DNA from 3 places in the Robertmurraya mesotrionivorans genome. Region 1 is predicted to be linked to each of the others. Evidence: riboswitches for the same ligand, from Rfam matches in the RefSeq annotation. Region 1 holds a riboswitch; each other region holds the start of a gene.
The links. Region 1 has a riboswitch for S-adenosylmethionine ahead of ACRX5O_RS08895 (methionine ABC transporter ATP-binding protein). Riboswitches for the same ligand answer to the same signal wherever they lie in the genome.
Positions count from the first base shown of each region.

Region 2: it holds a riboswitch for S-adenosylmethionine, as region 1 does, so the genes downstream of both, ACRX5O_RS13210 (homoserine dehydrogenase) here and ACRX5O_RS08895 (methionine ABC transporter ATP-binding protein) in region 1, are expected to answer to the same signal.
Region 3: it holds a riboswitch for S-adenosylmethionine, as region 1 does, so the genes downstream of both, mmuP (S-methylmethionine permease) here and ACRX5O_RS08895 (methionine ABC transporter ATP-binding protein) in region 1, are expected to answer to the same signal.

Region 1 covers NZ_JBPCCH010000004.1:81,137-91,350, reverse strand. The annotation lists gene sufD (Fe-S cluster assembly protein SufD) at 1-156, opposite strand, end outside; gene sufC (Fe-S cluster assembly ATPase SufC) at 173-958, opposite strand; gene ACRX5O_RS08915 (YuzK family famiily protein) at 1,216-1,356, opposite strand; gene ACRX5O_RS08910 (carboxymuconolactone decarboxylase family protein) at 1,595-1,966, opposite strand; gene ACRX5O_RS08905 (MetQ/NlpA family ABC transporter substrate-binding protein) at 2,084-2,932, opposite strand; gene ACRX5O_RS08900 (methionine ABC transporter permease) at 2,944-3,612, opposite strand; gene ACRX5O_RS08895 (methionine ABC transporter ATP-binding protein) at 3,605-4,630, opposite strand; SAM riboswitch class I at 4,808-4,913, opposite strand; gene ACRX5O_RS08890 (O-acetylhomoserine aminocarboxypropyltransferase/cysteine synthase family protein) at 5,019-6,332, opposite strand; gene ACRX5O_RS08885 (hypothetical protein) at 6,370-6,720, opposite strand; gene ACRX5O_RS08880 (thioredoxin family protein) at 6,964-7,269, opposite strand; gene ACRX5O_RS08875 (toprim domain-containing protein) at 7,284-7,640, opposite strand; gene ACRX5O_RS08870 (YusG family protein) at 7,768-8,007, opposite strand; gene gcvH (glycine cleavage system protein GcvH) at 8,109-8,492, opposite strand; gene ACRX5O_RS08860 (arsenate reductase family protein) at 8,528-8,890, opposite strand; gene ACRX5O_RS08855 (acyl-CoA dehydrogenase FadE) at 9,270-10,214, opposite strand, start outside.
Region 2 covers NZ_JBPCCH010000007.1:81,273-91,486, reverse strand. The annotation lists gene ACRX5O_RS13215 (electron transport protein) at 1-1,187, opposite strand, end outside; gene ACRX5O_RS13210 (homoserine dehydrogenase) at 1,271-2,545, opposite strand; SAM riboswitch class I at 2,613-2,726, opposite strand; gene ACRX5O_RS13205 (exonuclease domain-containing protein) at 2,800-3,528, opposite strand; gene ACRX5O_RS13200 (DUF294 nucleotidyltransferase-like domain-containing protein) at 3,518-4,489, opposite strand; gene ACRX5O_RS13195 (ammonium transporter) at 4,550-5,815, opposite strand; gene ACRX5O_RS13190 (DUF1836 domain-containing protein) at 6,044-6,613, opposite strand; gene trhA (PAQR family membrane homeostasis protein TrhA) at 6,752-7,399, shown strand; gene ACRX5O_RS13180 (alpha-helical endospore appendage domain-containing protein) at 7,473-8,387, opposite strand; tRNA gene ACRX5O_RS13175 (tRNA-Val) at 8,708-8,780, opposite strand; gene ACRX5O_RS13170 (S8 family serine peptidase) at 9,011-10,214, shown strand, end outside.
Region 3 covers NZ_JBPCCH010000025.1:44,539-54,752, reverse strand. The annotation lists gene mmuM (homocysteine S-methyltransferase) at 136-1,074, opposite strand; gene mmuP (S-methylmethionine permease) at 1,052-2,458, opposite strand; SAM riboswitch class I at 2,583-2,688, opposite strand; gene ACRX5O_RS22440 (YuzF family protein) at 2,835-3,053, shown strand; gene ACRX5O_RS22435 (manganese catalase family protein) at 3,066-3,959, shown strand; gene ACRX5O_RS22430 (bifunctional 4-hydroxy-2-oxoglutarate aldolase/2-dehydro-3-deoxy-phosphogluconate aldolase) at 4,007-4,678, opposite strand; gene ACRX5O_RS22425 (IclR family transcriptional regulator) at 4,837-5,601, shown strand; gene ACRX5O_RS22420 (sugar kinase) at 5,640-6,593, opposite strand; gene kdgT (2-keto-3-deoxygluconate transporter) at 6,657-7,649, opposite strand; gene ACRX5O_RS22410 (NanQ anomerase/TabA/YiaL family protein) at 7,845-8,291, opposite strand; gene kduD (2-dehydro-3-deoxy-D-gluconate 5-dehydrogenase KduD) at 8,317-9,093, opposite strand; gene kduI (5-dehydro-4-deoxy-D-glucuronate isomerase) at 9,151-9,981, opposite strand; gene ACRX5O_RS22395 (amino acid ABC transporter ATP-binding protein) at 10,156-10,214, opposite strand, start outside.

The DNA.
Region 1 (10,214 bases):
TGTAATATTTGTTTTATCAGGTCTTGGAAGTGATAGGCTTTCAGCTGTCGCTAACGCATTTACGCGAAGTTCCGTTAACCAAGCTGGCTCACCCATCTCTTTTGAAAAAGAAGTCACATATTCCTTATCGAATGGTAATACGGTTTCTGTAGTCATGTCTGGTCCCCCTAACTTACGCTTCTTGCCCGACAGTTTCGTCCTCAATGCCAAGCTCTTTTTTAATCCAATCATATCCTTCAGCTTCTAAACGTTGAGCAAGTTCAGGGCCACCAGATTTAACGATACGTCCCTGCATCATTACGTGAACTTTGTCCGGTGTGATGTAGTTTAATAAACGTTGGTAGTGAGTGATCATTAAGCAACCAAACTCAGAGCTACGCATTTCGTTAATTCCTTTTGAAACAACCTTTAACGCGTCGATATCTAATCCAGAGTCGATTTCGTCAAGGATCGCAATCTTTGGCTGAATCATCATTAATTGTAGAATTTCGTTACGCTTCTTTTCTCCACCAGAGAACCCTTCGTTTAAGTAACGTTGAGCCATATCTGGATCCATTTCTAAAAACTCCATGTTTTTGTCCATTTGACGGATGAATTTCATTAAAGAAACTTCGTCTCCCTCTTCACGACGGCTGTTAACAGCTGAACGTAAGAAGTCCGCATTTGTTACCCCGCTAATTTCGCTTGGGTATTGCATCGCTAAAAATAGACCAGCACGAGCACGCTCATCTACTTCCATTTCAAGTACATCTTCTCCATCAAGAGAGATTGAACCAGAAGTTACTTCATATTTAGGATGTCCCATAATCGCAGAAGACAAAGTAGATTTACCAGTTCCGTTAGGTCCCATGATTGCGTGGATTTCTCCACCCTTAATTTCAAGAGTTACCCCTTTTAGAATTTCTTTTTCATCGATTGACACATGTAAATCCTTAATGGATAAAGTTGATCCTGACATATCTATTACCTCCGTAATTTGAAAGAAAATTAGTTATCTCTTTACTATAAAAACTTTATTTTCATTCTCATTTTATTCTCATTACAATCTTATAACAAATGAAATGTGATATCAACTCTTATGAACCTCTTCTCGACATATTACCTACCTATTTTTTTCTCCGACTATCTTTTCTATGTACGATACCATTGGCTCAACAGAAAAACCAGTGGAATTCTCCACTGGCCCTATATTTCTTCTATATTATATATAAGCTACTAGGCATGAACCCTACGATCCAAATCAGCAATCATTCTTTGACTTTGCAGATAATTTTGTTGCCTTGCTTTTTCAATTTTCATTCTAACCTTATGTCTTCGACTGTAGGTTTCATATCCCACCCCATGAGCTGCATACATCGCCTTTTCCATCTCACTCGTGTAGTTCAACCTTAGTTGACTGATAATGAATCCATCCCTTCCAAATATCGCTTTATTCGACTCTTTTGGTCACATCTATCGTAACACAGGTCAAATCTTTGGAACAAAGCCGAAAAAACACGATATTTAAGGATGAATACGAGTAATACTTTGTTAGAAAAACTTACCTTATGATTTCCAGTGTTTTCTTGCCAAATCCTCTCGATATGAGCTTAACTCACTGTTTTAATTGATTAAAATCATCCATTGTATCTTGTACAAGGGTAACGGCCTGGCTCAGAGCCGCTCCACCACCAAACGCTGCAGTAACCCCAACTGCTTCAAGAATTTCTTGCTCAGTTGCACCTTGATCCATGCATCCTTTGATATGGTAGATGATGCAATATTCATCCTGAGAATATAAGCTAATTCCAAGTGCAATTAATTGCTTTTGTTTTTGAGACAAGACTCCCTCTTTAAAGCATGCTTCTGTGAATGCATTAAAATGACTAGCGATATCTGGCATTTTCTGAGTAAACGTGCCAAGTCCTAGTTTATAATCATGTAGAGCTTCTTCACTCGGATTACTTGCAATAAATCCTTGATCCATTTGTCCCACTCCAGTCTTTAAATTATGTAGTATCACATATGTTAGTATCCTTGAAATAAGACAAATTATTACATAAAAAAAAACAGATGCCTCTTTAAGAGACATCTGCATTTCATATTATTCTGATACAGGTACTACAGCACCTTTGTACTTTTCAAGAATGAAATCTTGAATTTCTTTTGAGTGTAACACTTCTACTAAAGCTTTGATTGCTTCAGAGTTTTCGTCGTCCTTACGAACAGCGATTACGTTTACGTATGGAGACTCTTTGTCTTCGATTGCGATTGAATCTTCAATTGGGTTCAGACCTGCATCGATTGCATAGTTTGAGTTGATAAGTACTGCATCGCCTTCATTATTATTATAGATTTGTGGTAATAATGATGCTTCGTACTCTGTGTCAAAGTGAATTTTTTTAGGATTTTCTGCGATATCTTCAACCGTTGCTTCTACATTGTTTACGCCTTCTTTAAGAGTGATTAATCCCTCTTTTTCAAGCATTGTTAAAATACGACCGTGGTCTGCCACTGAGCTGCTCATGATGATATGTGCTCCTTCTGGAAGGTCATCTAAGCTCTTGTACTTTTTAGAGTACACACCCATTGGTTCGATATGGATTCCACCCGCATTAGCAAAATCATAGCCATGCTCAGCCATTTGAGACTCAAGGTAAGGAATATGTTGGAAATAGTTTGCATCAAGATCACCAGATTCTAACGCTTGGTTAGGTAGGATGTAATCTTGGAATGTTTCAATCTTTAATTCAAATCCTTTTTCCTCTAAAAGTGATTTTGCTTCTTCTAGAATTTCAGCATGTGGTACGTTAGAAGCTCCAACTACTAATTCAGTAGTTTCTGCTGCTTCTTCGCCTTCACCAGCGTTAGACTCATCTTCGTTCGCTGTACCGCAAGCTGCAAGAACTAGAGCAACTGCTAATGATAAAAATAAGCTTAAAAATTTCTTCATTTTTGTCTCTCCTATCTTTTGTCTAGTTTTGATGTTATAGAATCTCCAATAAATTGAATAATAAACACAATAATTAAAATGATGACAGTTGCCACAAAGGTTACGTCACTACGACTTCTTTGGAACCCTTCTAGATATGCTAGGTTTCCTAATCCACCCGCACCAATTACACCTGCCATTGCTGTATAACTCACCAAAGCAATAGCCGTAACCGTAATACCAGATACTAAAGCTGGCAGTGATTCAGGAATAAGCACCTTAAAGATAATCGTGCTTGTCTTAGCTCCCATGGATTTAGCCGCTTCAATAACTCCTTTATCAATCTCACGCAATCCGATTTCCACCATTCTCGCGTAAAACGGAGCCGCACCAATAATTAATGCTGGTAAAGCTGCATTTTCACCAATCATCGTACCAAGCAATGCTCTTGTAAAAGGTATTAGAAGAACAATTAATATAATAAAGGGAATCGAGCGGAAGATGTTCACTACAGAACTGATCACTTTATTCACTAAAATATTTTCCCAAATATTACCCTTAGCCGTTAAAAATAGTAAAAGTCCTAAAATTAAACCCAGAACAAATGTAATAACAACTGATATTGCTGACATATAAAGAGTTTCATTCGTTGCTTCAATCATTTTTTCCCAGTTCACGTTTGGTAAAAGTGTCTCAAGCATTCGAAATCACCTCCACTCCAACCTGTTGTGACTCGATATATGCAATGGCCTTTGAAAGTTCTTCCCTTTCCCCATCTAAGTGGATGAAAAGCGTTCCATAAGATCCATTTTGTGTTTGCGATATTTTCCCTTGCAGGATATTAACAGTCACTTGGTAATTACGAATAAGATTTGTAATCAGCGGTTGTTCTGCTGCTTCTCCAACAAAGCCTAGTTGTACGACTGTACCATGCGGGTACAGTTCTAATAGATGTTCAATCGTTTCCTTTGTTTCCTCCGGTTCAGTTACCTGCTGAACAAATCGTTTCGTAATTTCTTCCTTAGGATGCTTAAATACATCAAGTACTGGGCCGAGTTCAACGACCTTTCCACCTTCCATTACAGCTACACGATGACAAATCTTTCTAATGACGTGCATTTCATGGGTGATAAGGACAATGGTTAATCCTAAACGCTTATTAATATCAACTAATAGCTCTAGAATTGAATCTGTTGTTTGTGGATCAAGTGCAGATGTTGCCTCATCACAAAGGAGAACCTTTGGATTGTTAGCAAGTGCTCTCGCAATTCCTACTCTTTGTTTTTGCCCTCCACTCAATTGAGAAGGGTAAGCGTCTTCTCTTCCTTCTAGTCCAACTAAACGAATAAGCTCGTCTACTCTTTTCATTCTTTGCCCTTTAGGAACTCCTGCAATTTCAAGTGGAAATGCAATATTTTCTCTTACTGTTCGAGACCATAAAAGGTTAAAATGTTGGAAAATCATGCTTATTTCCTGTCTAGCTTTACGAAGGCTACTACCTTTAATTTTCGATACTTCATTATTTGCCACATTAACGGATCCCTCAGTAGGAATTTCTAACCCGTTCAGCATACGAATAAGCGTACTTTTCCCTGCACCACTATAACCGATAACACCGAAGATTTCTCCTTCAGTAATTTCTAGGTTTACATTATCAACAGCCGTTACTTTTCCTTGTCTTGAAGAATATATTTTTTTCACGTCTTTTATCGAGATCAAAGGTTTCTCCTCCTTCCATTTCCGATTATTCTGATAAAACTACATAGTATCATGCTACAGAAGGCTTCATTACAACTTAGGTTCTATCATTCGTACCATTCCTATTCGAATGAGAACTTTCTAAATGAACAAAAAAAACCTTTCTGCATGAGCAGAAAGGCAGAAACAATCACCTTTCTCTCATCTATCAAAGCAATACGCTTTGTGTGAATTGGCACCATTTCAATAATTTGACGGTTGCCGGGCTTCATAGGGCACATCCCTCCACCTCTCTTGATAAGAGCTTATCAATCTATATGAACTTTACGTTGTAGTCTTAATCACGATTGCTATCGTATCATGGAAAAATCGGGGTGTCAACGATAAATTTCGACAAAAATCTTATTGATTACACATTGCTAGTAAGCGAAGTTTTCCCTGTCGCCAGTGTAATCGCTTGCTCTAAGTCTTCAACTAAATCTTCAACATTTTCAATTCCGATTGATAGACGAATTAAATCCTCTGGAACACCTGCTGCTTTTAATCCCTCAGAGTCAAGCTGTTGATGAGTTGTGCTCGCAGGATGGATTACTAAGCTTTTTGCATCGCCAACATTGGCAACATGCGCCCAAAGTTTGAGACTATTTATAAACGTTGCTCCAGCCTCTCGACCTCCATCAATTCCAAAGACAACGATAGAACCTGCTCCTTTAGGTAAGTATTTCTTTGCAAGCTCATAGTCTGGATGCTTTTCATTTCCTGGATACATCACCCAATTAACCGCAGGATGTGCTTCTAGATACTCAACTACCTTCTTCGTATTTGCCACATGCTCCTTCATTCTCACATGCAAAGTTTCTAGACCAAGTGTGAATTGAAAGGCATTTTGAGGGCTTAATGCTGGACCTAGATCACGTAGTAATTGAACTCTTGCTTTCACAATATAAGCTGCAGCACCAATTGCCTCACTATATACAATATCATGATAGCTTGCATCAGGGGTTGTAAATCCAGGAAACTTCGACGAATTCCAATCAAACTTTCCGCCATCCACGATAATGCCTCCAAGCGTAGTACCATTTCCTAAAAGCCACTTTGTTGCCGAATGAATGACAATATCTGCACCATGTTCGATTGGACGACATAAATAAGGAGTCGCAAAGGTATTATCGATTACTAGCGGAATACCTGCATCATGTGCGATCTTTGCAACCTTTTCGATATCCAAAATTCGCAAGCTTGGGTTTCCAATGGTCTCTGCAAATACCGCCTTTGTTTTCTCTGTAATAGCTTGTTTAAAGTTCTCTGGATTGGTTGAATCCACAAACTTCACTTGAATCCCATATTTAGGTAGTGTTACGGCAAATAGATTATATGTACCTCCATATAGATTCGAAGCCGCAACGATTTCATCCCCTGCTTCAGCCAAGTTCAGAATCGCCAGTGTAATCGCTGCCATTCCACTCGCCACAGCGAGTGCTCCTACTCCACCTTCTAGCAGGGCCACTCTTTCTTCAAAAACAGTAGTAGTTGGATTATGAATGCGTGTATAAATATATCCCGGCTCAGCAAGTGCAAAAAGATTTGCAGCATGCTCTGTATTTTTAAACTGATAAGCATTGTTTTGATAGATTGGCACCGCTCTTGCTCCAGTAACAGGATCTGGGCTTAATCCACCATGTACACCAAGGGTTTCTAACCGATACTTCTTCTGATTTGTCATTCCATTCCCTCCCAAAACAATTTTTATAGTAAAAAATTTAAATATTACTTACATGCTTATATGGCTTTACTAAAAAGAACAAGGTTTCTAAGTATAAAGCTGTTCTAAATGTTGCTTGTAAGGAAATTAATTTCGATAAAGTTGCTTGTCTTAGTTTGATCTCCCCACAGAGCAAGGATATTATATGTTCCTTCTGTCCTTGGAGATATGCGTCAATATGATGATGATCTTTTTTGAATAGAAGTTCAACGTTCCCTTTATTTATATGGATAAAGAAGGCCTCATCTTCTGATCTAATACAAATAACGACTGGTGCCTTCTTTAAAAAAGGCAGTAAATGACTTCGGTTATTCCATTCATTCACTGTTCTTTGTAACTGAACAAGCATAGGTCTTCCCCCTCTAAATATACGATTACATATATATTCCACTCTGAGAGAAGCCTTACCTTTAATATCTTTTCGACAAATTTTCGGGGCGTTTGTCAGGGGTACCTAACAAGCGTTGTATCGAATGCTGTAGTTAGAGTTCATTTCCCGAGAAATATGTCTACTTTTTGAACGAAATTACTTTTACTGTCGAAGGGATCTAGGAATCCACAAATAAAAAAATCAGACAAGTACGTCTGATTCCTAAAAAGATCTTAAACTTTCATATAAAAATGGTACCGATTGAAAAGCATAAATTTTCTTAACCAGTTCATTGTTTCTTATAACAAGTAAACAGGGAACGGACTCAATCGAATATTGCTCAGCTAACGCCGGCACAAAATTCAGATCTGCCTTTAACCAGTTATGGTGTGGCAAAAGCTGTTCAACGACCGAGAGCATTTTTCCTGCTACTTGGCATGTACCACATAATGGTGTGTACAAGTAGAGAAATTTTGTTTCCTCAGCCGAGAGGAGCCATTCCCTGTTATAATCAAGCAATTCTTGCATGTTGTTACCCCTTCTTACACTTTGTCTAAAAATTGCGCAAAGACATCGATGTTTGCCCCGAGCAGTACAGTAGCTAAATGATGTTCTGGTGCAGTAGCGACCTCCCTGTAAGTTCGATCGATGTATAAATGGTCTGCTTCAGGAAATTCCCGTTTAAAAAGCCTTCGAAGCTTTTCTCCAGCTTCATCAGCATCAACAAGGATATAGACATCTTTTCCAAACAAATCATCAATGATTTCATCGAGCTTCGAAAGAGATATCGTTCCGTTCGTACAAATAATGTCTACAGGCTCCTTAATAACCTTTTGCACCTTCTTTTTGTCTGACGTACCTTCCACAATAATTACTTTTTCAGGTCTCATTTCAGTCATATGCATCACCTGTGAACATGTTGTATTTTCTTTACTTTATTCATTATTCTCGAAAGAGGTGTACAATTCCTCTAACTATTTACGATTATAAAAAAATAAACAGCGGAAATAAACCGCTGCCCTTGGATTAGCACCATCCACCTTCATCACAATCGGTATATCTTGGTTCGTCACTGGATGGAGTGGATACAAGCTGAAAAATCTTCTCCCCAGCGCTTTCAAAATGATGTTCAAGCTGCATATCACTTCCACTCGGTAAAGTTACCTTTCCGATTCTCTCGTTTTCTAGATAAAGTACAATTTCGCCATTTTGAAGCTTTCCGACAACACGGTCTGTAATATCTAATTTACCTTGCTGCAAAGTCATGTTGTTAGCCATCCCTTTCTTTTCTGTTATACGTGTAGCATGCCCATGTTTGCTAGAAAAAAAAGAGACAATAAAAGACACCTAAAAAGGTGCCTTTTGTATTAGTCTTCGTTAATCATTTCTTCGTATTGCTCAGCTGTCATTAAGTTATCCACTTCACTAGCGTCAGTTGGCTCAACAACAATCATCCAAGCTTTTTCGTATGGTGACTCATTGACGAACTCTGGGCTGTCGTTTAAGTCTTCGTTTACTTCTACTACTTTTCCGCTTACTGGAGCGTAAAGTTCAGAAACTGTTTTAACAGATTCAACGCTACCGAATGGCTCATCAGCAGTTACTGTGTCACCCACTTCTGGAAGTTCAACAAACACGATGTCACCAAGCTCCGATTGAGCGAAATGTGTAATACCGATACGAACGGTATTTCCTTCTGTTTTTACCCATTCATGTTCTTCAGAATAACGTAGATCCTTTGGTGTACTCACGATAAAACCCCTCCATATTATGTATTAATTGTTGGTTACTTTGTAAGCCATACTTTTTCATAGTCTGCTTCCTTAAAGCCAAGCGTTACTTTCTCTCCATCTGTTAGCAATGGGCGCTTGATTAACATTCCGTCCGAGGCAAGAAGCTCAAGAAGCTCGTCCTCTGAAGATGTTGCAATTTTATCTTTCACACCAAGCTCACGATATTTTTGTCCGCTTGTGTTGAAGAATTTTTTCAGCTCAAGTCCACTTGCTTTATAGTAGGATTCCAGTTCCGCTTTTGAAGGAGGCTGCTCTACGATATGTACCTCTTGATACTCAATATTGTGAGAATCCAGCCATTTTTTCGCGTTTCGACAGGTTCCACATTTCGGATACCAATAGAAGGTCAATGCCATGTTACCACCATCCTTTTACACTTTCAATTGCATATTAACATAATTAGGTACAAATTCATAACTTTGACTACGAAATTTTTGGGGAATTTTGAAGTTATTGAATTCTAAAAATGCATATTGCTTATAGGGTATTGGAGGAACGTAAATAAGCTCCTTGAATAGCAAGTAATTAACTAGAATTGCAAGTAAACCTTTTGAATGGCAGGTAAAATTTCAGAATCGCAAATATATCTTCAGGTTAGCAAGTAAATTTCCAGAATCGCAAATAAATGTCTTTAATTTTAAAATTCCCACCAAAATTTACGTAATTTATTATAAATACCTCTCTTTTGGTACCAAAACACCCCCTTCAAATAGATGAAGGGGGGATTCACTCTAGTTATAGGACAAATTTTTCTGCTTCGATTAGTTTTTCTGATGCTTCACGCTTTTTCGCAATGACGTTGATTGGTGTGTGTCTTGTAAATTTGCGAAGGGCGGAGATCATCATGCGCAGGGCGTCACCTGTTTCTGTTGCAACAAGTGTTTCTTTTGCATGCTGCTCAATTTCATTGAACGCTTCTTGACAGAAGATTTGTGTGTATAAAAGCTTTTGCTTGCTCTTTTCTTCCCCGTCCTTAGCAATTGCTTTTTCTGTTCGTAGAACCACTGATTCCATGGCATACGCATTGGATACGATATCGGCGATGTTTACTAAGATTTCCTGCTCACTCTCAAGCGCTTTGCCAAACTTTTGAGCCGCTAGGCCTGCCGCAAGAAGGCCGATTTTCTTCGCATTTTTCACTAAATACTTCTCTTGAGCTAGCGGCTCATCCCCTGGCTCTTCTGGCATGAGCATCATGAGCTCTTCTTGAAGAGCTTGAGCTTTCTGGAATAACGGAAGCTCTCCTTTAAATGCTTTTCTTAAATAAGTACCTGGCACTAATAGACGATTGATTTCGTTGGTTCCTTCAAAAATTCGGTTAATTCTAGAGTCGCGGTACACTCGTTCGATTTCATACTCGCTCATAAAACCGTAGCCACCGTGAAGCTGTACCCCTTCGTCCGCTACATAATCCAACACTTCCGTTGCGAAGAATTTGTTCAATGAACACTCGATTGCGTATTCAGCAATCGATGCTGCTACCGCTTTCCCATTTTTCACTTCTTCGTCCGATAGCTTGCTCATGCGTTCTTCAAAAAGTCCGACAGTACGGTATACAGAGCTTTCTGCCGCATAGATTTTGGAAGCCATTGTTGCTAGTTTTTCTTTTGTTAGATTGAATTGAGATAGCTTTGTTTTAAATTGTTGGCGTTGGTTCGTGTACTTAGTCGTAATTTCAAA
Region 2 (10,214 bases), on a different contig from region 1:
GCGTTTAATTGTTCATATACCTTATACCCAGCCGAGCTTGATAAGACCCCTACAGATGTCATATAGGAGGTTTTTGGATAGGTGGGAGATTTAGTCAATTGATTCACACCAGGTACTCCCGGGGTAGGGTCTACTTTCGCAAAAAAGTCAGATGGCTTTTGCGATGACTTTCCATCATAACGATACTTTGGATTCGCTGCATTTTGTAAAACGGTTCCCAAATATACTTCCTTATCTATTTTCATCGTATACTTACTAATCTCAGAGGCTGAGACCGCATCCATATTTTGTGAATGGGCATTATTAATCGCTGCCGAAATCCCATCAAAAGGACCGATTTGACCTTGTCCGCTCCAACCAAATGGACGATCACCATTCGTCATCGCGTCAGGAACTTGAACAGGATTATTATGTAAATCAATGGTCGTGTCATTACTCCCTGCAGGCCATTTAATAATCTCTGCATCCACGAATTTTTCAAACTTATCTATATCAGGTAAGGCATCTTTTGTTCCATTCGATGTTTCTATTTGTACAGAGCTTTGACTAATATACTCTTTAATATCCTCTAGTTCTGTATGAGTAAAATAGGAGGCTGTATTAGTACCCATCGCAAGAGCTAGACCGATTTGCAAATCCGTATTGGGGACTCCCTCCATAATTTTCCCCTTTTCATCAACGGAGGCATGACAAGCAGCACAGCTAACACCTGCTTTTAATCTCCCTTCATCAAACACTACCTTAAATCCAACTGGTGTCTTAGCCCCTTTAGCCACATCAAGACCTGTATCAATTAAGTCACCTTTTTTTATGCTGAAATCACCAACTGAAAAATCTTTATACGCTTCGACCCTGAGGTTATTCGTACCCTCCCCATTTAATTTTAAGATCGCCTTTCCAATGTTGCCTAACGTTAAGGCCCCGTTAAACATACCTAAAATATCTGAAAAAAACACTTCATTCCCAAAGGTCTCTTCATAAAATAATTTTCGCCCTAACTCAATCTGTTCAGGTGTTCCCATCTCCACTTGGTTTGACACAGAAGCTATTTTCGATTTTTTTTCTGATTCCCTTACATCTTCTGCTTCCGGTACAAATGCGTAATCAATCGAAACATTTGTCAATGTATAGATTGCAACACCGAAGATAAGCATAATTACTCCAAACAAAATTAATAGTTTTCTCATTCTGCACCTCCATAGCAAACATATTATTTGCCCTATGGAGCTTTACGATACAAAAAAAAGACGCAATAATTATGCATCTTCTCCTAGAAACTATAAACCATATTCAAATGATCTCTTTTTAGACCGATCGGTGATACTGAATAACGTTTATATAAGACAGGTAGCTTTATACATTCTAGCTCGCCTTCGTATAAGAAGCTTCCGTATATACGACCATCAAGCTCTTTTACAACTTCTTGAAGGATATTTAAATGCTTTGAGTTTTCATTTAAAACCGCTTTTAAGCTAAGCCATTCCTCCTTATTTTGCAGAGGAAATACCGCTAATTGAGTACTTTCGTTAGTCTCTTTTTCATTTTGAGCTTGATAGCTATATCGATGAACTTTCTGCAACGGTTGTTTTTGTTGTTCAATTTGTACTAAATCTTCAATCATAGCACTTGCAGTAGCCTTTGAACCAGCTCCTGGTCCTTGGAGCATAAGAGTCCCAACCAAATCTGTCTTAATAACTATGCCATTATCTACCCCCTCCACATTGTAAAGAGGATGTTCGGTGCTTACAAACGTTGGCTTTACGGTTGCCTTGATTCCCTCATCCTCTCTTTTCAAAGAGGCCAGCAGCTTTAGCCTTAATCCATGCACCTCACCTAAGGCTAGATCTTCTAATGCGACTTCTTCAATCCCAATTCTTTCAACCTTTTCCCAGTCGGGCTGCTCATGGTAGATTAAACTGCTTAAAATCATTTGCTTGTAGAAAGCATCTCTACCAGAAATATCACTTTCTGGGTTAGCCTCTGCGTAACCGAGTTGTTGTGCCTCTTGCAGGCATTCTCCAAAGCTTAATTTCTCATTTCTCATTTTTGATAAGATGTAATTGCTCGTTCCATTCAAAATACCCTCTAGAACTAAAATCCCATTCACTTGAAGGAGTTGAATAATCGTTCTAAGTAAAGGAATCCCTCCCGCAACGGCTGCCTCAAACGTTAAGAACTTACCTTTATTTAAAGCATATTCCGTAAGCTCCTCACCACGATTAGCAAGCAATTCCTTGTTTGCACTTATAACATGACAGCCACGATCTAAAAATAACTGTATATAGGAATAGGCTGGTTCAATACCAACAATTGCTTCGAACACATAGTCTATTTTTGGGAGAGCTAGGATTTCCTCAATCTTTGTAGTTACAATAATATTCTTGGGAAGCTGACGTTCCTTTTCTGTCTTCACTAATATACCAACAATTTCAACCTTCTTACCAATTACCTTTTCCAGCTTCTCCTGATGAGTATGAAGGATGGAATCATACACACCTGAACCTACCGTACCAAATCCTAAAAGAACCACTTTTACCGTTTCCATCATGTTTTCCTCCTCTGATAAAATAAAAAACCCTCTTCCAAAGAAGAGGGTGTATTGTTATCATCTCTTCTTATCTGTCAAAGCACGATTGCTTTGCAGGAATTGGCACCGTGTTTTCTATAAAAAGAAAATCGGTTGCCGGGTATCATCGGGCCAGCCCCTCCACCACTCTGGATAAGAAATCCAATATTCAGTTGATTTATGGATAATAATAGCACAAACTTTTTTTAAAAGTAAAGAAGAATTATAGAATCTTACAATTTTGCCATAAGATTATATATATCTTGAAGAGTCTCATATCCCTTTCGCTGAGCTTTATCAATAAAAATACACCACAGAACAGCTGTCAATTTAGCGTCTCCTAGTGCATGATGTCTATCCACTACTTCTATTCCATACCGCTCGCAAATATCTTCAAGCTTGTTTTGGGTTAATTCTGGATCGGCAACTCTTGATAGGAATGACGTATCAATGATGCGATGTTTCTGAGGGGCTTTGAATTGTTTCCAGTTCGCTGCTTGCAAGAAGTTTTTTTCATGATTTGAATGGTGTGCAACAAGTGGCGTTCCTCTAGCAAAGTGATAAAAATCCAGCAGAACATTTGATAACGGCGGCGCACTCTTTAGCTCCTCTTCAGAAATTCCTGTTAACTCCTTCACCTGGACTGGAAGTTCTTTATCATATTGAACTAAAGAATAAAAGGACTCGACTTCTTTCACATACGCACCTTTTGTCTTTATAGCACCAATAGACAAAATTTCATCGCCTTTTTCAGGAAAGAAGCCCGTTGTTTCAAGGTCAAAAACCGTCACCTCTAATTCAGACAATGGAATCAGTAAGGCATTGTCTGAATTCAGTTCTTTTTGAATTTGACGCAAAAAGGCAACATGCTGACCGTTTTGTCCCTGTAAGCCACTGTATACATTTGTCCCCAATTTCCCCTGGATTCCCCTCACAAAATGAATAAATGGTTCAAACGCCATGATTTCCACCCTTTTCAATCATTCTATGAACGTATTGCTGCAGCTTCTTTCCATCTTTCAGTATCTTTTTAATTAATTTTTGATTGTCTTTCGTAAGTTTTTTTACATACAAATAGTGGGAATCATCATAAGAAGCCGTAAAAGAAAGGTGATCTAATCGGAACTGAAGAAGTTGCGAAAAATTCTCCTGATATTGAGATAACTCCTCATACTTCTCTAATTTGTTTAGCTCTTTTAATCTACCTATTGTACTAGTCTCGATTATTCCTTCTTTCCATGCCAATAGCCGAACTGCATTCACATATGGTATAAAAGCAGAATACTTCAAATCAATAGCTCCAGCATGTATTCCCTTCTCCTCAACAATGATTTGTCCTAGTGGACCAATCGTCTTTTTTACATGTTTTACATTTTCTAATAATCGGCCTAAAAATTGAGGATGGGAATGACTATATTCGTGGATCACGTTTTTTAAATGGTAAAGGAGATCATGGTCACCTACAAGTTTTCTAGCATCATAGAAAATTTGCAAATTGCGAATCGAAACCCAACTGCTCTCCTCCATCCAACTTACCACCTGTTTATTCCAGCTGGCAGATGTTTGACACCATAGTGGATTTGAACTCATTACCTTACCATCGCACAATGGGTAACCAACTATTTGTAATCCAATTGATAATTCCTTTCCTAATTCACTAAAATAAGAACCTGCCTCTTGACTATCTTCTTGAAAAATAATCCCATGATCTTGGTCACTTATTAATCCTTGTTCAAATCGTCCCCCGCTACCAGTAATAAACCATACAAAGGCACACGGTGGTTTAGCATTCATTCGGGCACTCGCAGCCTTAAATACCTTAATCATAATCTCGTCGTGGAACTTATTTAGAGAATCTGAATTTGATATATACTCTGCAACATGAGTTTCTTTCCATAATTTTATTGATTCATATGAACTCAAATCCTACACGCCCTTTAAGTAGATAAGGAAAGCCCCATAAAATGAGGCTCTCCTTATTAATTATGAAGAAACTTTTTGATTTTCACTAGTTAAAAATACTTCTGGGTATCCGTAGCTACCATGTTCACTTACATCTAGACCCATAATTTCTTCTTCTTCAGTTACACGCAATCCTCCAAGTACTTTCTTTGCAATCACTAGGATGACAAATGAGACGACGAATGCATATAAACCTGATACACCAACACCCATTGCTTGAACTCCAAGTTGCTCTAAGCCACCGCCATAGAATAAACCAGGCTTACCAACTGTCGCTAATTCTGGTGTTGCAAAGAACCCTGTTGAAAGTGTTCCCCATACCCCAGCCGTACCATGTACAGATAAGGCAAAGATCGGGTCATCAATTTTACGTTTTTCAAAGAATCTCGCGCTATAGAATACTAGAATTCCAGCTACAAATCCGATCACAACCGCTGCCCACGTATCAACGAAAGCACATGATGCTGTAATAGCAACCAGACCTGCGAGTGCACCATTTAAAATAGTTGGAATATCTGATTTTCCTAATACAACCCAAGAAATAATTAGTGCTGCCACTGCACCAGCACCTGCAGCTAAGTTCGTATTAAGTGCTACAAATCCAAAGAATCCAGCATCAACTGAAACGGTACTACCAGCATTGAATCCAAACCAACCTACCCAAAGAATAAGAACACCTAATGCTGTGAATACTTGGTTATGTCCATAAATATTGTTTGCAGAGCCATCTTTGTTATATTTCCCAATACGAGGCTTTAATAGAATAGTAGCTGCTAGTGCCGCCATCGCTCCCGTTAAGTGAACAACTGTTGAACCAGCAAAGTCTTGCTTCCCATGTTCCGCTAACCAGCCACCGCCCCAGATCCAATGAGCAACGACCGGATAAACTAATGCTGAGAACAATACTGTAAAGATTAAATATACGGATAATTTTGCACGTTCAGCAAACCCACCAAGAGCAATTGTTATGGCAATTCCTGCGAATGCTAATTGGAATAAGAAGAATACTGAGGAATTAAGTGCTAAATCTAATTCTGCTCCACCATAGAAAAAGTTTGAAGCACCAACGAAGAAGTTAGCATTGTCACCAAAAATAAATCCAAAACCGACTGCCCAGAATACTAATGAAGCTAAACCGAATGTAAAAATGGTTTTACCAGCAATATGACCAGCGTTCTTCATTCGAGTGGAACCTGCTTCTAGCATGATAAATCCACCGATCATGAAGATAACTAACACTGCTGATACCATTACCCATAGACTGTTCATTAAGTAGTTTACATCCATTTTTCTTTTCCCCCTAAATATTAGTTGTGTAACTTTACTTAACATTATAATGTCATAAAATATAACATCAGTTCGATTAAGTTTATTTTATACGATATCTATAAAGAGTCAATATTATTTACAAACATTCTGAAAATACCATGTTAGATAATCTAACAAACCCTATGTGTAACCCCTTTCTTTATGGTTTGACAACAAAAAACACCATCTTCCACAAGGAAAACGGTGTTATTTCGTGCTTATTTCATCAACGAGCTTTTCAGCTACTCTGCGATAATGATTGCTAATATTAATTAATGAGGCGATAAGGAGAACATTCTTTAAATAAAGATTCTCTTCTTCAGTGGTATCTTCCATTTCTTCAATCACATCTTTCCAGTGTGACTTTACCTCTTCGTTAAAAGATGTAACATTTTTCATGGTCAAATTTAGGTAGGATGTATAGAATTTCTCTAAATCAAGATTACCTGATTGGATACCGTCGTTCAAACCAACTAATGTTGTCTTAATATCATTAATAGACAAGCCACCCTTAAGCTGGAATATGAGACTAATTAGTATAAGGTGCTCCTTTGAATACTTCTTATTTTTTATCGGAATGAACAATTTATCCTTTGCGTAATTGTTTATCATTGTTTTCGTTAATAATTTCTCATCTTTATTTCTTTTCTTATGATTAAATTTCTGATCAAATAATTGAATAACTTGATCCATATATAAATCAATTGCCGGGATATCATCCATTGTAATTTGTTGCTGCAATCCTAGCTCGTCAATAAGCTCGTCAAGATGTTTCATAATACTCTCCTTTTTTCTTCTATATACATTTCAATTTTACTTCACAATTCTGCATAAGTAAATGTTGACTAGTTGTTGTAATGTGTATACTATAATAAGTAGTTATAAAAACTACATGTAAAAAAAGGAGAGAAGCACATGCTTTCTTATATTAGAGAACCTATCAATGGTCTTACCCATTTGGCAGGAGCCATTCTTTCGTTTATCGCCCTCTTAGCGTTGGTGATTAAAGCTTCCATTACAACGAGCTCCGCTTTAGCAATTACATCAGTTATCATTTTTGGGTTAAGTATGATATTGCTTTATTCAGCATCAGCCACCTACCACATGGTTGTTGCAAAAGATTCGGTCATTGCTTTTCTGCGTAGGCTTGATCACTCAATGATTTTTATTCTCATTGCAGGGACGTATACTCCTTTTTGTTTAATTAGTCTGAATGGATTAACCGGTTGGTTACTGTTTTCTATTATCGTATTTGCTGCTCTTTGTGGTGTGTTATTTAAAATGATTTGGTTTAATTGCCCGCGTTGGTTATCAACAGTCATTTATATTGTGATGGGTTGGATGGTAATCTTTGTCGCTTCTCCTCTTGCAGATATTTTGAGCAACTCTGGTTTATTTCTGCTTGTTTTAGGAGGAATTTTTTATACAATTGGCGGTATTATTTACGGAGCGAAACCTAAATTTCTTCAATCACGTTTTATGGGGTTCCATGAGATTTTTCATATTTTCATCATGCTCGGATCGACTGCTCACTTCCTATGTGTGTATATGTATGTACTATAAATTAAAAAACAAGTCCCCAATTAATCTATTAATTAGGGACTTGTTTTTTCACTTTCAATAAATAAGTTTCACATTAATCACAATCGGTAATTACTACTCCTAAAGGTACAGAGACACCATTAAACGTGTTGAAAACTCGTGTATTTGTTTCATTAAATAATTCTAAATCAATGATGTCGTTCGCATCGTCAACAAATAAAGAAAATGTGTACGTACCAGGATCAATTCCTTCGCTACCTGCCTGTACTTGACCTGAACCAGTAACAAACATTACATTTTCTTGTCCTTCGCCTGGGCAGTTAATTGTAAAAAATTCATCCGCAACAAAAGTAAATTCAACAAAAGGATCCATTCCGTCAGTACTAGTAAAGGTAAACGTGAAATTTGTACCCTCAAGAGTACAGGAAGGGCAAATATTACTACTTGTTGATACATCACCTACTCTATTTTGTTGCTGGACCTGTACCGTTTGCCCCTCAGTCGAAAATCCAAAATCTGTTCTGCAATCACAAGGTGCTGAAGTAGTAGTGGTCGTTGTATCAGTCGTTGTGGTCGTTGTATCAGTTGTAGTGGTCGTTGTATCAGTCGTTGTATCAGTCGTTGTATCAGTCGTTGTTGTGGTGGTTGTTGTTGTTGTGGTGGTGGTTGTGGTTGTAGTTGATGTAGAAAGAAAATCGAGAATATTTTCGAATTTAAATTGAAGTAACATTTCTTTTTTAATGATAGTTTGCAACATTCTTTCCACTTCACGATTTACTTGTAATAACTCAGCAAGGCTTCCAGCAACAATATTCGGATTTACTAGATTTCCTTGATCATCCACAAGAGTACCGATTGCTCCCTGAAGCTTCTCAGCTTCAGTATTAATTAGGTGCGCTAAACCAAGCTCTTCAAATGCAATCGAAGCAAGAAGTAAGAGAATTACTTGTTCAGAATCAAGACCATCGATTGGATTAATACCTTCAGGAGGGATATTCGGAAAAGACATATTAAGATATACAACTCCTTTTCAATTTAATGTAACAATAATAAATTATTCAAGTTCCCGTAGTTTGTATAGACACTTATAGGTGTATATGACAATTTTAATAAATGTTCTTCCTTCTCTATACTTAATTTATTCCATCCTTGTAATATGGTTTGGACTTGTTTCATGTCAAACACACATTTTTCAAGCGTTTTAATATAACTTTTAAGCTTCGTCATTTTTTGAAAAACTTGTTGTTATGAATCTATTTATAGCGTGAAAAAGACCACGACCAATATAAAAAACACCCAATTGCTTAAAACAATTGGGTGTTTATATAATGACCTGTGAGGGACTTGAACCCCCGACCCCCACCCTGTCAAGGTGATGCTCTCCCAGCTGAGCTAACAGATCTCTTATAAAGTACATATTTTATTATACTTGATTTAAGAGAATTGTCAATATCATCCCTCATTTAACAGAAGTCTTTAATTTTCTTTTAAAATCCATTGCCACTCTGCTTTTCCACAAAATTTTCCCAACTTTCTTACTCTATAAGTCTATTGATTTTGTTTGAAAATAATTACTATACTTACCTTACAACCTCTTAAGGTTGAACCTTTAAGTCGGGAAGGAGTTCATACATGAAAAAAAGAACTTTAGGATCTGTGCTTATTAGCGCAGCAATGGGACTATCATTATTTGCAAGCGGTGCACTAGGTGCCCAGCAGGAAAGTGCTTCAAAGGATACTTATCGAGTGTACATCCAAGGACCTCAGAGCGAAAAGGTGAAAGCAAAACAAACGTACGGATCGCGCTGGGACTTTGAAAATGACGGGTTTACAACAACAGTAAACGAAAGTCAGTACAACGCTTTACTTAAAAACAAGAATCTTACTATTGAATTGGTTGAAGAGGTAAGCCTCGAAGATCGTACAGAAGCAAAAGCAAAGCCAGGAGTATCTGCACAAGCTCTTCCAAGTGACCAAACTCCTTGGGGAATTCAAGCAATCTATAATGATAGCTCTGTTCAAACAACATCCGGTGGTGCAGGAATTAAAGTTGCCGTTTTAGATACCGGTGTATACACAAGCCATATTGACTTAGCAGGTTCAGCTGAACAGTGTAAAGATTTTACACAAACAAAATCTCCTCTTGTTAACGGCTCTTGTAATGATAGAAACGGTCATGGAACCCATGTCGCTGGTACAGTATTAGCTCATGGTGGTAGTGACGGACTAGGAATTTATGGAGTGGCTCCTGAAGCTGACCTTTGGGCTTATAAGGTACTAAACGACCGTGGTTCAGGCTATTCCGATGACATTGCTGGAGCTATTCGACACGCAGCAGACGAGGCAACAAGAACAGGTTCAAAGGTTATTATCTCCATGTCCCTTGGTTCAAGCTCAAAAGATACCATGATTGCAACCGCAGTTGATTATGCTTACAGCAAAGGTTTATTGGTGGTTGCAGCTGCCGGCAATAGCGGTTCTGCAAGCAACACGATTGGTTACCCAGGTGCATTAGTAAATGCCGTTGCGGTGGCTGCGCTTGAAAACGTTCAACAAAATGGAACTTACCGTGTCGCTGATTTTTCATCAAGAGGCAATCCGAATACTGATGCTGATTTCGTTATTCAAGAGCGTGATGTTGAAGTATCAGCACCTGGTGCAGCAATAGAATCTACTTGGTATAACGGTGGATATAACACAATTAGTGGGACATCAATGGCTACTCCACATGTTTCTGGTTTAGCGGCGAAAATATGGGGGGCCAATCCTTCACTCTCACATACACAGCTTAGAAGTGAACTACAAAATCGTGCAAAATCGTACGATATTAACGGCG
Region 3 (10,214 bases), on a different contig from region 1:
TCACGCTATTTTATGTGTCATTTTATACGTATGCACCTTAAAACGAAACCCTTTGCGTTTTTTGAAATATGGTTGTAAATGCTTTTTAGCGAATTATGGTAAATCCCCACGAAGTTTTTGATATTTCCTCGGAAATTAGCGCCACTTCCCCGAAATAGCTTCAATGTCCCTTGGTGATGTTCGGCAACATCCTCCAATTAATCGAGCCCCAGCTTCGTACCACTCTTTTGATTTCGACTCTAGTGTATTGCATGATTCTTGACCGTGCCAAGTTTTTGTCTCGGGATCATACGTTTCCCCAGAGTTTGGGTAAACAATGATAGGTTTTTCTGTGTGGGTTCTAAGATTGCTAATGGCCCCTGTAACATAATCTAATGGAGCACAGTTTAGTCCAACGGCAGCAATCTGTTCACATTCATTCGCCAGTTCAGCACATTCTTGTAACAACGTACCGTCACTTATTGACCTTTCGTCCTTCAAGGAGAAGGAAAGCCATGCATAAGTTCCAGGAAACTCCTGCAATAAAGAAATTAATACTTTCGCCTCCTGAAGGGAAGGAATGGTTTCAAATGCCAAAATATCAGCTCCAGCTTCTATAAGTACCGCCATTCTCTGACGGTGGAAATCTTTAAGGAGATTATCGCTCACCCCATAGTTTCCAACATACTCTGAGCCATCTGCTAAGAACGCACCATATGGTCCAACAGATGCAGCTACCAATGGTTTGGATCTAACAAGTTGTTGCTCTTCTTGCCAAAAGTCATCTCTTGCACTCTTCGCAAGCACTACTGTCTTTTTTATCAATTCCAAGGCTTCTTCTTCTTGTAATCCACGTTTTGTAAATCCTTCAACTGTTGCTTGATAGCTTGCAGTTATCGCACAATCTGCGCCTGCCTGAAAATAGTCTAAATGTACCTGATAGATCATCTGCGGATTCTCGAGTAACACACGAGCTGACCAAAGAGGATCATCCAAATTACATCCATAGGATTCAAGCTCGGTAGCCATTGCTCCATCTAAAATAATAAGTGAATGCTCTTGTAAAATAGCATCAATTGGATTGTTTTTTTTCAACGTAAACGTCTCCCTTCTTGTTAAACCCTTGTTTTATATAATAACTAGCATAGCAAAGCAAGATAAATGGAATTCCACAAAACAGTGCAATTCTCTGTGTTGGATCAAAAGCAATACCTATACAGGAAGCCAGACAAAGAAAGAACGCTGCAATCGGAACGATAGGATACAATGGCGTTCGGTAAGCAAGGTCTTGCACGGAATGGCCTTCTTTTACATATTGTCTACGGAATAATAACTGTGAAACACTAATACTCATCCATACAATAACTACTGCTAGTCCTGAAATGGACACAAGTACGATATATACAGTATCAGGTGCAATAATACTAGAAAACAGAGCTAAGCCGCCACCTAGCATACTGAAAATGATAGCATTAAGTGGAACACCTCGATTTGTTAACTTTGCAAAGAATGGAGAGATTGTTTCTTTTTCTGCAAGTGACCAAAGCATTCTTGAGGAAGCGTATAATCCAGAGTTCGCTGCCGATAAAATCGCCGTTAAGATAACGAAGTTCATAATATCCGCACCATAAGGTACCCCTATTCTATCTAGAACAGCAACAAAAGGGCTTTCCAATACCCCAGCATCAGAAAAAGGGAGCAGAGCTGATAACACAATGATGGTTCCGACAAAGAAGATAATTAATCTCCACAGTGTCGTTCGAATAGCCTTCGGAATTGCCTTTTCTGGATTTTCAGTTTCTCCAGCAGCAATCCCAATTAATTCTGTCCCAGAAAATGCAAAATTCACTGCCAACATGGTCATAAAAATGGCAAATACACCGTTTGGAAATAACCCTTGGCCAATGATATTTGAAAACACGGGTGCTGTCTCAGAACCCTCTATTGGCAGAATACCGACCATAGCTGCTGCACCTAAAATAATAAAGAACAAAATTGCGAGAACTTTTATGGATGCAAACCAAAATTCTGATTCAGCAAAGAATTTAACAGTTACTGCATTTAATAAAAAAATTAAAATAGCAAATAGAGCACTCCAAATCCATACATTCACATTTGGGAACCAACGCTGCATCAATAACCCAGCAGCTGTGAACTCTGAACCTAATGCCACTGTCCAAGTTAACCAATACAACCAAGCAACAGTAAAGCCTGTTGCGGGTCCAATATATTTGGCTGCGTAACTATGGAACGCTCCCGTTTCTGGCATATGTACAGATAACTCCCCCAAACATAACATAACTAAATAGACCACCAAGGCACCGATTAAGTACGAAAGAATCGTTCCAAACGGTCCTGCCTGTTGAATCGTATAACCTGAACTTAGAAACAAACCGGTCCCAATGACCCCACCTAAGGATAACATGACTAGATGTCTTGCTTGCATTTTCCTTTGAAATCCTTGTTCTTCCACTTTCACAAATAACTCCTCCTTAACCTACATCCAGAAGCAACCATTACAAACGATCAATGAATACTTTAGTGGGGGAAACAAAAAAACGCACTCAGGAAACGAGTGCACTACTGACAAATAAAAACGTCCGCTCCTATCTATCGAGGAAAAATCACCCGCTGGAATTAGCACAGTATCCTAGTTGATCTGTTGCTGAGGCTTCACAGGGCCAGTCCCTCCACCTCTCTGGATAAGAAATATTTTTATCAACCTTACCAATCTACAAAAATAATGTCAAGAAACTTTTGAATAAACTAATAGTTTACATATTACTATGTATAACTATTACAATCCCGTCATACATATAACTGTTTGATATACAAAACAAAGGAGCGAACACTTCATGAATCAACAAACACCATCTTTTGTCAGTCACATTGACTCGTATGTGTATCATGCATTCCAAGGGATTACCGGGCGAATGGTTGCCGTCCAAACGGTCAGAGGGACTGTAACAGGATTACTTAAGTCTGTTATGCCTGACCATATTGTAGTGGAATCAGGAGGTTCTCCATTCTTTATTCGCACTCAACAAATTATCTGGGTTATTCCTAGAGGATAAGGAGGTCATCCGATGTTTAAACGTGAAAATAAATTATTGATTGACCTTCCTGTTCCAGAGCATGGTGATCCGAATGCGGCCGCTGCTGTTCAGGAGTTGTTAGGTGGAAAATTTGGAGAAATGTCAACTTTAAACAATTACATGTATCAGTCTTTTAACTTTCGTCAAAAGGATAAATTAAAACCTTTTTATGACCTCGTAGCAAGTATTACAGCAGAAGAATTTGGTCATGTGGAGCTCGTTAGTAATACAATCAACTTGTTATCACGCGGAAACACCTTTCCTGGGGACCCTGATGTTACCCCTTTACGTGAAGGAATGGATGCACGCAGTACGTATCACTTTATTGCTACTGCTCAAACGGCATTAGCAGGTGATTCTATGGGGCGCCCTTGGACCGGAGACAATGTGTTTAGCAGCGGAAACTTAGTGCTAGATTTACTTCATAATTTCTTTTTAGAGGTAGGAGCACGCACACATAAGATGCGAGTATATGAAATGACAGAACATGAAACTGCTCGTGAAATGATAGGTTACTTACTTGTCAGAGGTGGGACGCATGTACTCGCTTATGCTAAAGCATTAGAAATTGCTACTGGCGTGGATGTCAAAAAAATGATTCCGATTCCTGATCTATCTAACAGAAAGTTCGACCATGCAATAAAGTTTGAGGATCAAGGCTTAGCTAATGTTTTATATACCTGGAATGATGTGGGTCATTATACCGATATCTCAAAAATTTGGAAAGGAACAAACCCTGAAAATGGAAACCAACTCAAAGTAATTACTGGAGCTCCTAAGGGTGCACCTATTCCAAATTTAGAGGAACTACCGGAGGAATTTGCTCCAGGAATTGATCGGGATGATTACGCAAGAATCGCCAAACGTTTAATGGAAAATATGTAAAATAGTTAAAGGGTATTCATGCGGCCATGAATACCCTAGTTTTATATTTATATAGTTTTTGCTTCTAACACATCTTCCCCACGTGCAGCTCTAACTTTTTCAACATACTGCTTTGCATACTCCGTAATAAGGTCATAATCTCCCGTCTTAGCTGGTGCTAATAGATTCCCTCCAACCCCTACTGCTACACAGCCGTTTTTAATCCATTGGTCCACATTTTCAAGACTAACACCACCAGTAGGCATGATATTCACTTGTGGAAGTGGTGCTTTTACTCCCTTAACAAAATCAGGGCCAAAGTTGTTTCCTGGGAATAATTTCACAATATCAACACCAGATTCAAGAGCACGCTTCATCTCAGTGATTGTCATACAACCTGGCATATAAGGGATTTGATAGAGGTTACATAATTTTGCGGTTTCTTCATCAAAGGAAGGACTGACTACGAACTGCGCACCTGCAAGGATGGCTATTCTAGCAGTAGTTGAGTCAAGAACAGTGCCAGCTCCAATCACGACATCATTGCGTTCATTATATAGAGACGTTAACTCTTTAATTACTTCATCTGCTTCTTTGACAGTAAACGTTACTTCTATCCCCTTAATCCCACCTCGAATACATGCTTTAGAGATTGTTACTGCTTCTTCCTTCGTCTCTGCTCTCACTACTGCCACTACTCCACACTCTGAAACCTTTGATAGAACATTGATTTTATTCATGTGAATCCCCACTTTTTATATATTTTATGAAACATTTTTTATTAAATTTACAAAACTCTCACGCTGCCGTATCATATAGTAGAACGGCGTTTTAAATTTTTAAATAAAAAGTTCAATTCATTCTACATATATAAATCCATTGAAAGAGGTAACCGACTGTGTCCAACGTCCAATCACTTGAAAGAGCCTTAACTATTTTGAATAAGCTTTCAGATTATCCCGATGGAATACAAATTGCCCGTTTATCTGAACAAGTTAGTCTATCAAAAAGTACCGTCCACAGGCTTTTAGCAACATTATCCAATATGAACTATGTCGTAAAAGATTCTGAATCCGACAAGTATAAATTAGGATTGCAAGTACTTTTTCTCTCGAGAAATATTTTAAATAATAATGACATTGTAAATACGGCAAAGCCTTACCTAGAAAGGCTTTCCCACGAAGTAAATGAAACCGTTCATTTATGCATTGAAGACCGTGGTGAAATTGTGTATATTGATAAAATTGAAAGTAATCAAACCATTCGAATGTTCTCACGTGTCGGAAACCGTGCACCGATGTACTGTACTGCCGTCGGAAAAATTTTATATTCCGGTATGGAGTCAGGCCATTTTGAAGAATTAGTGTCAAAGGTGAATTTTATCCCTAAGACAGAATCAACCATCACAACCCCTGAGGGACTTCGAGAAGAAATAAATAAGATTAAGAAACAAAAATACGCCTTGGATAATATAGAAAATGAAGAAGGAATACGATGTATCGCCGCACCGATATACAACCATACAGGCAAGATTATTGCTAGTTTTAGTATCTCTGGTCCTAGCAATCGTGTGACAATGGATAAAATAAACGATACATTAATAGATAAGATGAGACAGACTAGCTTAGATATTTCTAGAAATCTAGGTTACATTGGTTCTTGATAAAGCCATTTCCTTCCCTGACTGGGAAGGAAATTTTTTTACTTTATGTTTATTCTCCTTGTTTCCATAAATGAGCTTAGTTCTGCTCGATCTGGTAGCCCATCATTATCTCCTGGAGACATAACCGCTAAAGCTCCAATTGCTGTTCCACGTACCACTGCATCCTCTATTTTTTGCTCTTCTAACAAAGCACTCACTACACCGACGGCAAAACCGTCACCTGCACCAACCGTATCAACGACTTTCTCTACAGGGAAACCCTCTGTATAAAACTGCTTCCCTTCCGAACTTGTGAAAGCTCCCTTTGCACCTAATTTTATAACTACTGTTCTCACTCCAGCAGCATGATAAAACTGTGCAATCTCAGCCTCATCTTCACAGCCTGTCAATAGCTTTCCTTCTGCAATACCTGGCAGAACAATATCCGCCTGACAAGCTAAATCATTAATAATCCTCACCATTTCTTTTTGGTCTGGCCATAGTCCTGGACGTAAATTTGGGTCAAAAGAAATTTGAACTCCTTTCTCACGTGCCACTCTCAATAACTCATAGACAGCTGCTCTGCACTCTTTCGATAATGCTGGTGGTATACCAGTTAGATGAATATGATCATATCCGTCCCAGCTTACATTCTTAATTGTCTCTATATTCATATGAGAAGCTGCAGAGTTTTTCCTTGCAGAGAACACTTCTGGGTCTCCCACTTCAACTTTTTGCTTCCATTGCATACCTGTTACATATTTTGATTCATAATTAACATGGGTTGTATCAATCCCATTTTGTTGAAGGAACTTCTCTATGTTTTTACCGAAAGGATCTTCCCCAAGTTGCGTAATGTAGGTAACCTCATGACCTAAGCGGGACATTCCGATCGAAAAGTTTACCTCTGCCCCCGCAACAAACCGACTAAATCGGTTCACTTCTTCTAAAGAACCACTTTGCTCTGCTACGAAGAGAGCCATCGGTTCACCGATTGTAATGATTTTACTCATGCTTCCCCTTCTCCCCTTTACTTAAAGAGAGACATACTGTGATATGCCTCTCTTTAGCTACTTTTAGACAGCAGTTGCGTTGATATCTTCTTTTACATTTCCTTTGTTTTTCTTTTTCATATATTTAGACCAATAGGCTGTTAAGATCGGTACTAGAATTGATGTGACAATTACTGATGCTGCCACCAATGCAGTTGCTGATTGAGCAACATCCATAAATTCCGGCTTCATATTGGCAATAATCATAGGATTAGCAACAGCTGCGCCAGCTGTACTAGATGCAGCTAGTCCCGCCGTACCATTTCCGCCACCAATATACTTATCTGCTAAGATTAACGGAATACCAGTTACAATGATTACAAGAACACCTAGGATAATACCGGCAAGACCTGTTTTTGCAATGACCGTTAAATCAATTGTGTTTCCTAGTGCAAATCCGAAAAACGGGATCATTGTATGAGTAGCTTTGCTAAAGAAATCTTTTAAATCACTATCTAAATTTCCAAGAACAAAACCGACTAAGAAAGGTAGAACTGCCCCTACGAACACATGTGGTTCAAATGCTGCTAAGCCCGTTGAGCCAAGAATCAACATCGTTACTAATGGACCTGATTCAAGTGACATTAATACAAATGCTCCAGCTTCTTCTTTCGTTCCGTACTGTTGCATGATAGAAGCATATAGTCCACCGTTTGTCATATCCATTGCGGCAATTAAAGCAAGGACTGAGAAACCGGCAAATAATCCTGTTTGAATTCCGCCTTCTGGCATAAACATGGAGGCAATAATAGCAACAACCCACGCTACTGCAATTTTCGTTAATACAAGTGTTCCAGACTTTCTTATTACTGTACCTGTTGCTTTTATATTGATTCCTGCACCCATACAGAAGAACCATACCGCTAAAATTGGAACTGTTCCCGTCATTAATCCGTTTGTAAACGACCCGAAATATTCTCCTGAGGTTGGAGCAAGAGTGTGTATAATTGCTCCTATAAATAGTGGAACAAGCATTAATCCGCCAGGGATCTTTTCAATTGACTTCATGATTTTCATTTTGCATTACCTTACCCTTCTAATTTTTATATAGGTAAATTTCACGCAAAAGAACTTGAGATGATTGAATAATTGTCAATTTTATGCTATCTTTAAGTTTCAAAAAACAATTCGAAATGTTATAGGTGGCTTTTTCCTGGTCTGCCAACCTTTGGCCGCCTTAACGTTTCATCCCATATTCTTCTGTGTCTGTCCCTATAACTCCACTTTAAGCACTACTTTTCTCACCTTTTGCTTTCCTTGAGCAATTAAGCCCGTCATATGTGAATCTTCAGGGAAGCAAATCATAACATCCCCAGGATTCATTGTGATTCCAGAGAGGACATCACCTTTAAAAAAGATGGCATCCTTCTCCGCATCGTACTCTTCCTTCACTTGCTGGCGTCCAATATGGTCAACCGCAATTTTCTCTTGTCCTTCTAAAATATAATGGATATCTAAATACTTTCTATGTGCTTCCCAAAAACAGCTTTCTTCCTCTTTTGTTTCGTATTCGTTTAAGAAGAAGAACGAGTTATTATCAACTTCATAACGCCCGGCTGTATATTGCGAAAAGTCACCTTTTAGGAATTCTAACTTTGATAAAATCTTATCGTCTAAAACAGCCTTTTCTCTGATATCTTCTAACTTCCCTGTAATCACCCTAATTCTTCCTTTCTGAGATTCTTTAACGTGCTAACCAACCACCATCAATTGCTATGATTGATCCATTCATATAATCTGATGCTCTACTTGATAAGAACACAACAACCCCCATTAGATCAGAAGGATCTGCCCAACGTCCGGCTGGTATACGTGAAAGAATTTCTGCATTACGCTGTTCGTCTGCACGAATAGGTGCTGTATTAGCTGTTGCAATGTAGCCTGGAGCAATCGCATTAATTTGAACATTATATTGTCCTAGCTCATTAGCAAACGCTTTCGTAACCCCCGCAACTGCATGCTTACTTGCTGTATACGGAGGAACAAATTTCCCACCTTGGAAGGAAAGCATAGAGCAAATATTAATAATCTTTCCGCTCTTTTGCTCAACCATCACTTTTCCAACTTCTTGGCTTAAAAAGTAGACAGCGTTTAGGTTAATGTCCATTACTGCATCCCAATCTTCTTGCTTGTACTCTAGTAAAGGCGCACGTCTAATTGTTCCAGCATTATTTACTAAAACATCTATCTTTCCGTACACATTTAGACAATCCTCTACTACTTTCTTTAAGGAGTCTCTATTCGTTAGATCTGCCTGGTGGAAATGAACCTTTCTTCCTGTCTCTTCAATGAATGCTCTCGTTTCATCCCAATTTGTATCATGGGTAACAATAAACAAATCTGCTCCAGCTTTTGCTAGCGCGACCGCATACCCTTGGCCAAGACCAGTATTTCCACCTGTTACGATAGCTACCTTATCTTGTAGGCTAAAAAAGTCTAATGAAAAATCTTGTAAACTCATATGTTATTACACTCCTATTTCATTATTTTTATAGTTGTTCATGTGACTAGTTTTAAATTACTTTAGTTGATCCATAGTTACTTGATCCATATCGTTGTAGGTCTTATTTTCACCAGCCATTGCCCAAATGAAAGTATAATTACTTGTTGCAGCACCACAATGAATTGACCATGGCGGAGAAATCACCGCTTGTTCATTCTTCATAACAATATGTCTTGTTTCAGTTGGCTCCCCCATAAAGTGAAACATTCTAGCATTTTCGTCCAAATCGATATATAGATAAGTTTCCATTCTGCGATCATGAGTATGAGTTGGCATAGAGTTCCATACACTGCCTGTATTTAGCTGAGTCATCCCCATTACCACTTGACAGCTTTTGATTCCCTCATTGTGGATCATTCTACGAATCACGCGATCGTTCGCACTTTCAAGAGCTCCCAACCGATCACCTTCAATGGATTTAAATGAAACATGCTGCACAGGATACTCTTTGTGAGCAGATGCTGAGAATAAATAATACTTTGCTGGATTTTCAGCTGATTCACTTGTAAAAAGAAGTTCTTTCTTCCCTAATCCCACATACAAGCAATCTTTATTTTCCATCTCATAAACTTCACCGTCGACAGTAATTTTTCCGTTACCTCCAACGTTAAAGATTCCCACTTCTCTTCTTTCTAAAAAGTAGTTAGCCTTAATTTCATCGTAGCCACCTAAAGAGATCGTTTCATTCGTTGGGGTAATTCCACCGATAATTACACGGTCTTCCATTGAATAGGTAAGCTTGATCTCACCAGGCACAAATAAGTCTTCAACAAGATAATGCTTTCTAAGATCTTCAGTAGTAAATGTTTTGGCATGATCTGGGTGTGTTGAGTATCTAATTTCCATAATTTACATCTCCTTTATAATTCGTTCCACATCGTGGTATGATGTTCCATAAATTAATTATAGCGTTTTCACACTTAAAATGCCAACTTTAATTTGGCAAAAATATGAACATTTTTACATTTAATAAAAAATAAAAGAGCCATCCATTTGGATAGCCCTAAACACAACTATATTTTATAATACCTTCTCTAAGAAATCTTTCGCTCTTGCTGTTTTTGGATTACTGAAAAACT